DNA from 3 places in the Streptomyces sp. NPDC090798 genome. Region 3 is predicted to be linked to each of the others. Evidence: riboswitches for the same ligand, from Rfam matches in the RefSeq annotation. Region 3 holds a riboswitch; each other region holds the start of a gene.
What was found. A riboswitch is a leader RNA that binds a small molecule or an ion and turns the genes downstream of it on or off. The one in region 3 is predicted to bind cyclic di-AMP.
Positions count from the first base shown of each region.

Region 1 (2,254 bases), on a different contig from region 3:
CGAGCGAGACGGTCGTGCCCGCATTCACCTGGTCGTAGGTGGTGCGCGGGAGGGTGACGCCGGCGGCCTTCCAGGCGGCCTGGGTGAGGCCGGAGCAGTCGTAGGAGCCGGGCCCGGTCGCGCCCCAGACGTACGGCTTGCCGATCTGGGTGCGGGCGAAGGCGAGGGCTTTGTCGGCCTTGGCGGTGTACGAGGTGTCGGTGGCCGCATTCCCGGAGGTGCCGGCGGAGCCAGTGGTCCCGGAGGTGCCGGAACCCGTCTGTTGCCCGGCGGCCGCCTCCTGGGCCTTCTTCTCCGCCGCGGCCTGCTGTTGGGCCAGCTCCGCCGCCTTGCGGTCGGCCGCTTCCCGCTTCTTCCTCTCGATCGCCGCCAGCCGCGCCTTCTCCTCGGCGGTCAGCTTCGAGAGCAGCGAGCGCGCCTCGGCGAGCTTGCGCTGGACGTCGGCCTTGGACGTCCTGAGCGCGCTCTGCGTCGTGGTGAGTGTCTGCAGACTCTTGGAGGCCTCCGCACGCTTCTTGGTGGTGGCGGCCTGCTCGGTGACGTAGTCGTCGACGGCCGCCTTCTGGCGGGTGGTCAGACGGTTCATCAGCTGGGTCTGGTCGAAGTAGTCCTGCGGATTGTCGGCCAGCAGGAGGCTCGCGGTGTCGGGGGCGGCGGCGCCGGTGCGGTACTGCGCCGCGGCGAACGAACCCAGCTCCTCGCGCGCGGTGTTGAGCTTCTCGGTGCGCTGGGCCACGTCGTCGAGGAGGGAGTCGACGCGCTTGCGCTGCTGGGCGGTCTTCTCCCTGGTCGCGTTGTACTTCTCGGTCGCCGTCTCGGCCTGGTGGTAGAGGTCGTCGACCTTCTTCTCGACCTCTTCGACGCTCGGCTTGGAGTCGGCCGAGGGCGCGGCGTTCGCCGTCTGGGAGAGCAGGGCCACGGAGGTGAGGGCCGCCGTGGCGAGGGCGGGAGTCCGTATACCCGCTATGCGCGTAGCCGTAGGACTCCACTTGCGGTGCGACGCCAAGGTGGCGACTCCTTCCGTCATCCGCCTACCGAGTTAGCTGTCGGGTTCGGGCGGGTGCTTCCGGAAGGTTTGCCCTACGGTCCTTGCCCGCAGGGCGGTTGGACCGATTCACCCCAAGTTCGGTTGGGTCCCCGGCTCCGGCTGCCGCGTGGGCGCACCGGACTCGGCGGAGGCCGCACGGCCCGGCGACGTTCGCCGGTTGGGTCGAGCGGCCTGCCCGGCACGCTAGCCAACTCATAACTGTTCTGTGAAGTTTGATGTGCGATATGCCCGATACATTTTCGTGACCTTGATCTGGCGGGCCGTTGACCGTGGCTGACCGTGATGAACCGATCCTGAGCGGTGACGGCGTCCTGTGCGGTAAGAGGGGCGGGGTGCGGTAGGAGGGGCGGGAAAGCGATGCGGGAAGAGATCATGCGCGGTCGCGGAAAAACCGGTCGGGTTTCCAGGGTGGCCGCGGGTTGTCAGTGGGGCCGCCTAGACTCGGAGAGCGATGAGCAGCCTCTTTGATGACAGCTTTCTGGCGGACCTCCAGCCTTCCGGGGCCCACGAGGAAGAGCCCCCGCCGCCGCCCGAGGACGGGGCGCCGGAGCCGCTTCCGGACGACCTGTTCGGCGGCCGCTTCGACGTGCCCGCGAGCCGGGACGCCTACTACCGCGACGGCGCGCCCCGCCCCGCCGTGGACCCGGCGGCCCTGCTGGACGGGCTGAACGAGAACCAGCGCGCGGCCGTGGTGCACTCCGGCTCCCCGCTGCTCATCGTGGCCGGCGCGGGCTCCGGCAAGACCCGGGTACTCACCCACCGCATCGCCCACCTGCTGGGCGAGCGTCATGTCCACCCGGGCCAGATCCTCGCGATCACCTTCACGAACAAGGCCGCGGGCGAGATGAAGGAGCGCGTCGAGCAGCTCGTCGGCCCGCGCGCGAACGCGATGTGGGTCATGACCTTCCACAGCGCGTGTGTGCGGATCCTGCGCCGCGAGAGCAAGAAGCTCGGCTTCACCTCCTCGTTCTCGATCTACGACGCCGCCGACAGCAAGCGGCTGATGGCGCTCGTCTGCCGTGACCTGGATCTCGATCCCAAGCGCTTCCCGCCCAAGTCCTTCAGCGCCAAGATCTCGAACCTGAAGAACGAGCTGATCGACGAGGAGGACTTCGCCGCCCGGGCTGCCGACGGCTTCGAGAAGACCCTCGCCCAGGCCTACGCGATGTACCAGTCGCGGCTGCGTGAGGCCAACGCGCTCGACTT
Region 1 is NZ_JBIVXA010000042.1:11,457-13,710, forward strand. It holds gene ACIQTP_RS45865 (NlpC/P60 family protein) at 1-1,006, opposite strand, end outside; cyclic di-AMP (ydaO/yuaA leader) riboswitch at 1,013-1,185, opposite strand; gene pcrA (DNA helicase PcrA) at 1,500-2,254, shown strand, end outside.
Region 1: linked by a shared signal. The riboswitch ahead of ACIQTP_RS45865 (NlpC/P60 family protein) and the one ahead of ACIQTP_RS39795 (transglycosylase family protein) in region 3 are both predicted to bind cyclic di-AMP.

Region 2 (2,254 bases), on a different contig from region 3:
GGGACGCCGATCGACGACATCTCGGCGAACGACGTGATGGCGCAGTTCATGCACCTCGAATACCTGGCGCCGGACCAGGACATCGCCCTGTACATCAACTCCCCCGGCGGCTCGTTCAGCGCGATGACGGCGATCTACGACACGATGCAGTTCGTCAGCTGCGACGTGGAGACCACCTGTCTGGGGCAGGCCGCGTCGGCCGCCGCCGTACTGCTGGCCGGCGGCGCGCCCGGCAAGCGGTTCGCGCTGCCGGGGGCCCGGGTGCTGATCCACCAGCCGTCACTTCCCGGGCCGGTACAGGGACAGGCGAGCGATCTGGCCCTCCAGGCCGAGGAGTTGATGCGCACTCGGAGGCTGCTGGAGGACATGCTCGTACGGCACACGGGGCAGAGTCCTGAACAGGTCGCCGCCGACATCGAGCGGGACAAGATCCTGGACGCACAGGCCGCGTTGGCGTACGGACTGGTGGACGGGATCATCCCCAGCCGCAAGACCTCGCGCACCGCGCCCGGTGCGAGGAACGCCACACCCGACGCGAGGTGATCCGCCGATGGTGCCCGAACTGCCCCCGCTGCCCGCGCTGACGCGAGCCGAGGCCGAGTTGATCGACCGTTACCTCGACGTGGTCGACCTGCTCGGCCGTATCAACCCGGCCAGGCCCGGCGACACCTATCGTGGGCTGCGCGCCGCCCAGGCGCTGGTCGCCAAGGCCACCGAGCTGCGGGACGCCCTCGCGCTGATGCACCAGCGCGGCGAGAGCGAGGTGCACGCGCCGACGCTGGCGCAGGCCCTGCGCGTCCTCGACGGTGAGCGGCGGGCGGCCCGCGTCACCCTGCCGCCCGACGCCGACAACTGACGCATCCACACCCCGGGCCGCCATGCGTGCCGAGTCGGCGAGGCGTCCGGCCCGGGGTTCAAACGGACCAGATGGAGTACCCCCTGATGGAGTAGTCACAGGTCCCTTCGAGGAACCCGAAAAGTTGCGCAACGCGCGTAGCGCAAAGGCGGAATGAGACGCTCCGGTGCAGGTACGAGCGTCGTCGGTGTCCCCAACATCGCCCGAACAGAGGGTCGTCCACCCGAACGGGTGAGTGGTGAGTAACCCCACAAATCGCCGCTTCCGCTCGGATTTTCGGACTGCCATGCGTGAAGATCCCTTCCGACGACAAGCCCCCGCCACAGCGGCGGGGCGGTCCGGGCGGACGCCGAGTCCTGCCGCTGCCTGGATGACCGGTCGACAGAAGTGCATCGGCAGGAGTGGAGGACCCAGCAAGACGGGTCGCCGGAGAGATCCGGGCGGTCCTTGGGGTGAAGCCGCGCAAGCGGCCGGGCTACTTCGCCAGCCCGAATCCGACAGGTCATCCTTCACAGGCGGCTGACGAAGGGTTGCGCATGACTGCGCTCAATCGTGTCCCGTCGCTGTGGACCCGGGCCGGTACGGCCTCGGCGCTCACCTTGGCCGCCGTGGGCGGCAGCCTTGTGGTTCCTGGCGTCGCATCCGACGCCGAAGCGGCCACACTGGCGACGAAGGCACTTCAGGTCGCGGCTTCCAAGAAAGGCTCTCCGTACCAGTACGGTGCCGCCGGGCCACGCCGCTTCGACTGCTCCGGGCTCACGCTCTACTCGTACAAGAAGGCGGGCAAGACGCTGCCTCGTACGGCCGCGGCGCAGTACAACAAGACGCACCACATCTCCGCGTCCCACCGCAAGGCCGGAGACCTGGTGTTCTTCCACTCGGGCCGGAACGTGTACCACGTCGGCATCTACGCCGGGAAGGGAAAGATCTGGCACTCCCCGAAGACCGGGGAGGTCGTGAAGCTGCAGAAGATCTGGACGAAGAGCGTCTGGTACGGCCGGGTCAGCTGACCTGCCCGAGGGGGTGCCGCCGGCCGGCGCCCCCTCGGGACCCCACCCAGGGGCGTGAAAAGTGGACGGACCGGTTACTCGTTCAGCATGGCTGAACGACCTCCCTCCGAGGAACGGAACGAGACGCCCCTCGAGCGTGCCGATCGCAACTTCGGCGAACTGCTCCAGGAGCTGCGCGTCACGCAGACCGGTGTGCAGATCCTCTTCGCGTTCCTGCTGACACTGGCGTTCACCCCGCGCTTCCCGTCCCTCGACACGGTGCAGCGCGCCACGTACGTCACCACGCTCCTGCTGGCCGTGGTGGCGGCCGCGCTCTTCATGGCGCCGGCCGCGCTGCACAGGGCACTGTTCCGGCAGGGCGCGAAGCCGACCATCGTGCGGGTCTCCT
Region 2 is NZ_JBIVXA010000014.1:68,575-70,828, forward strand. It holds gene ACIQTP_RS28425 (ATP-dependent Clp protease proteolytic subunit) at 1-543, shown strand, start outside; gene ACIQTP_RS28430 (hypothetical protein) at 551-856, shown strand; cyclic di-AMP (ydaO/yuaA leader) riboswitch at 1,204-1,389, shown strand; gene ACIQTP_RS28435 (C40 family peptidase) at 1,393-1,866, shown strand; gene ACIQTP_RS28440 (DUF6328 family protein) at 1,954-2,254, shown strand, end outside.
Region 2: linked by a shared signal. The riboswitch ahead of ACIQTP_RS28435 (C40 family peptidase) and the one ahead of ACIQTP_RS39795 (transglycosylase family protein) in region 3 are both predicted to bind cyclic di-AMP.

Region 3 (2,254 bases):
CGTCTTCGTCTGGCTCGTCTTCGTCCGGTTCGTCCTCGAAGGCGACCAGGAACGCGACCGAGAACACGACGAAGGCCGACACCGGCGGCACTCAGGGAGCGGACGGCTCCGATACGGAGACGACGAAGGGTGACAGCTCGGGCAACTCCGGCCAGAGTGACGACCCTTCCGGCGCGTCCGAGAGTGCGACGACCGGCGCCGGTCGTCACCGTGGCGACAACGCGGACGAGAACGCCACCGACAGCGCCGTGGACGGTCGCACCGACGACTCCTCGGGGCGGCACGCCTCGCGCGGCGTCGGCGCCTCCCGTGGTGTCGTCGACGGCTCCTACGTCGTGCGCGCCGGAGACAATCTCTGGACCATCGCGGACGCCCTTGACCTCGAAGGCGGATGGGCCGAGCTGTACGACGCGAACAAGAAGACGGTCGGCGTCGACCCGAACCTGATCCTCCCCGGTCAGAGCCTTGCAGTTGGTGCTGAACCGGGCGAAAAGTAGGGGCAGTTCACGTCATGGTTCGCTGTGTAATGTCCGGTTTGGCGTGAGTGAGAGATGGATCTCAAAGACCCTGATCGTCTTTGGAATTCAGTCGATCGACTGCTTACGGTCGTGACCGCTCGCCACAGCGGGCCCCGACGGTCGCCAACGCCGAATCCTGCCAGCGGCCGTACGGGAACAGTCGACGCGTCAGCGCCGTAGGCAGGAGCGGGGGACCCAAGGTAAGCGCCGCGCCCGGTAGTTGACCGGGAGTGGCTTGGGGTGAAGCCGAGCGCTCACAGCGCACGGCCGGGCACTCACCCGCCCGAACCCGACAGCTCACCTCGCAGGCGTCGGTGAGGGGATCTCTCCATGCTGTTTTCCAGCAAGGGCAAGCACCGCCGCCCGACCGTTTTCAACCGGACCACCCGTGTCGCCACGCTCGCCGGTGTCACCGGTGTCGCCATCGCCGCTCCGCTGATGGCGGCCGGCAGCGCCTCCGCCGCCACCACCTCCGAGTGGGACACCGTCGCCCAGTGCGAGTCCGGCGGGAACTGGTCCATCAACACCGGCAACGGCTACTACGGCGGTCTGCAGTTCTCGGCCTCCACCTGGGCCGCGTACGGCGGCACCGCGTACGCCGCGACCGCCAACCAGGCCTCCAAGTCCCAGCAGATCACCATCGGCGAGAAGGTCCTCGCCGCGCAGGGCAAGGGCGCCTGGCCGACCTGCGGCACGGGCCTTTCGGGCGCCGCGTACACCGGCGGCTCGAGCACCCCGTCGACCTCGTCCTCCTCGAACGGCTCCTCGTCGAACAGCTCGCCGAGCACTGGCACCACCACCCGCTCGACGGACACCGCGGCCTCCCGTTCGGCGTCCCGTCCGGCCGCCGGGAAGACCGTCTCCACCCCGACCGGCAAGAAGGTCAAGAAGGGTGACGGCGAGTACAAGGTCGTCAAGGGTGACAGCCTCAGCTCGATCGCCGAGAAGAAGAAGATCAAGGGCGGCTGGCAGCAGCTGTTCAAGCTGAACAAGGACATCGTCGACGACGCCGACTTCATCTACCCGGGTCAGCAGCTTCACCTCAGCTGATGATCGGCAGCCTCACCCAAGCCGAATGACAGGTTCCTCATAAAAGGGGTCTCCACACTGGAGACCCCGGTGAGGGCCACCCCCGTCCCCACGGGCCCCCCGCTCCGGTGCGTGTTCCCCCGTACGCACCAGAGCGGGGTTTTTCGTATCCGGCATTCGTAGCGAGCGTTTCGTACCCAGATTTCCGTACCCGTTTTTGTTCCGTTCTGGAACAATGTGTACGTTCAGTTCTGCCCAAGGGGTGGGCGACCGGCTGGCCGATCCCCCCGGGGCGGTTAGGCTCATGTCGCGAAGCCATCACAGGCTCCGCGTACCCGCGTCACATCCCAGAAGGAGATGCTCGTGCCGTCCATCGACGTCGTCGTAGCCCGGGAAATCCTGGACTCCCGAGGCAACCCCACGGTCGAGGTCGAGGTCGGCCTCGACGACGGCAGCACGGGTCGTGCCGCCGTTCCGTCCGGCGCGTCCACCGGCGCCTTCGAGGCCATCGAGCTGCGTGACGGTGACCCCAACCGTTACGGCGGCAAGGGTGTCGAGAAGGCCGTCCTCGCCGTCATCGAACAGATCGGCCCGGAGCTCGTCGGTTACGACGCCACCGAGCAGCGCCTGATCGACCAGGCGATGTTCGACCTGGACGCCACCGACAACAAGGGCTCGCTCGGCGCCAACGCCATCCTCGGCGTCTC
Region 3 is NZ_JBIVXA010000027.1:64,253-66,506, reverse strand. It holds gene ACIQTP_RS39800 (transglycosylase family protein) at 1-497, shown strand, start outside; cyclic di-AMP (ydaO/yuaA leader) riboswitch at 681-844, shown strand; gene ACIQTP_RS39795 (transglycosylase family protein) at 849-1,568, shown strand; gene eno (phosphopyruvate hydratase) at 1,905-2,254, shown strand, end outside.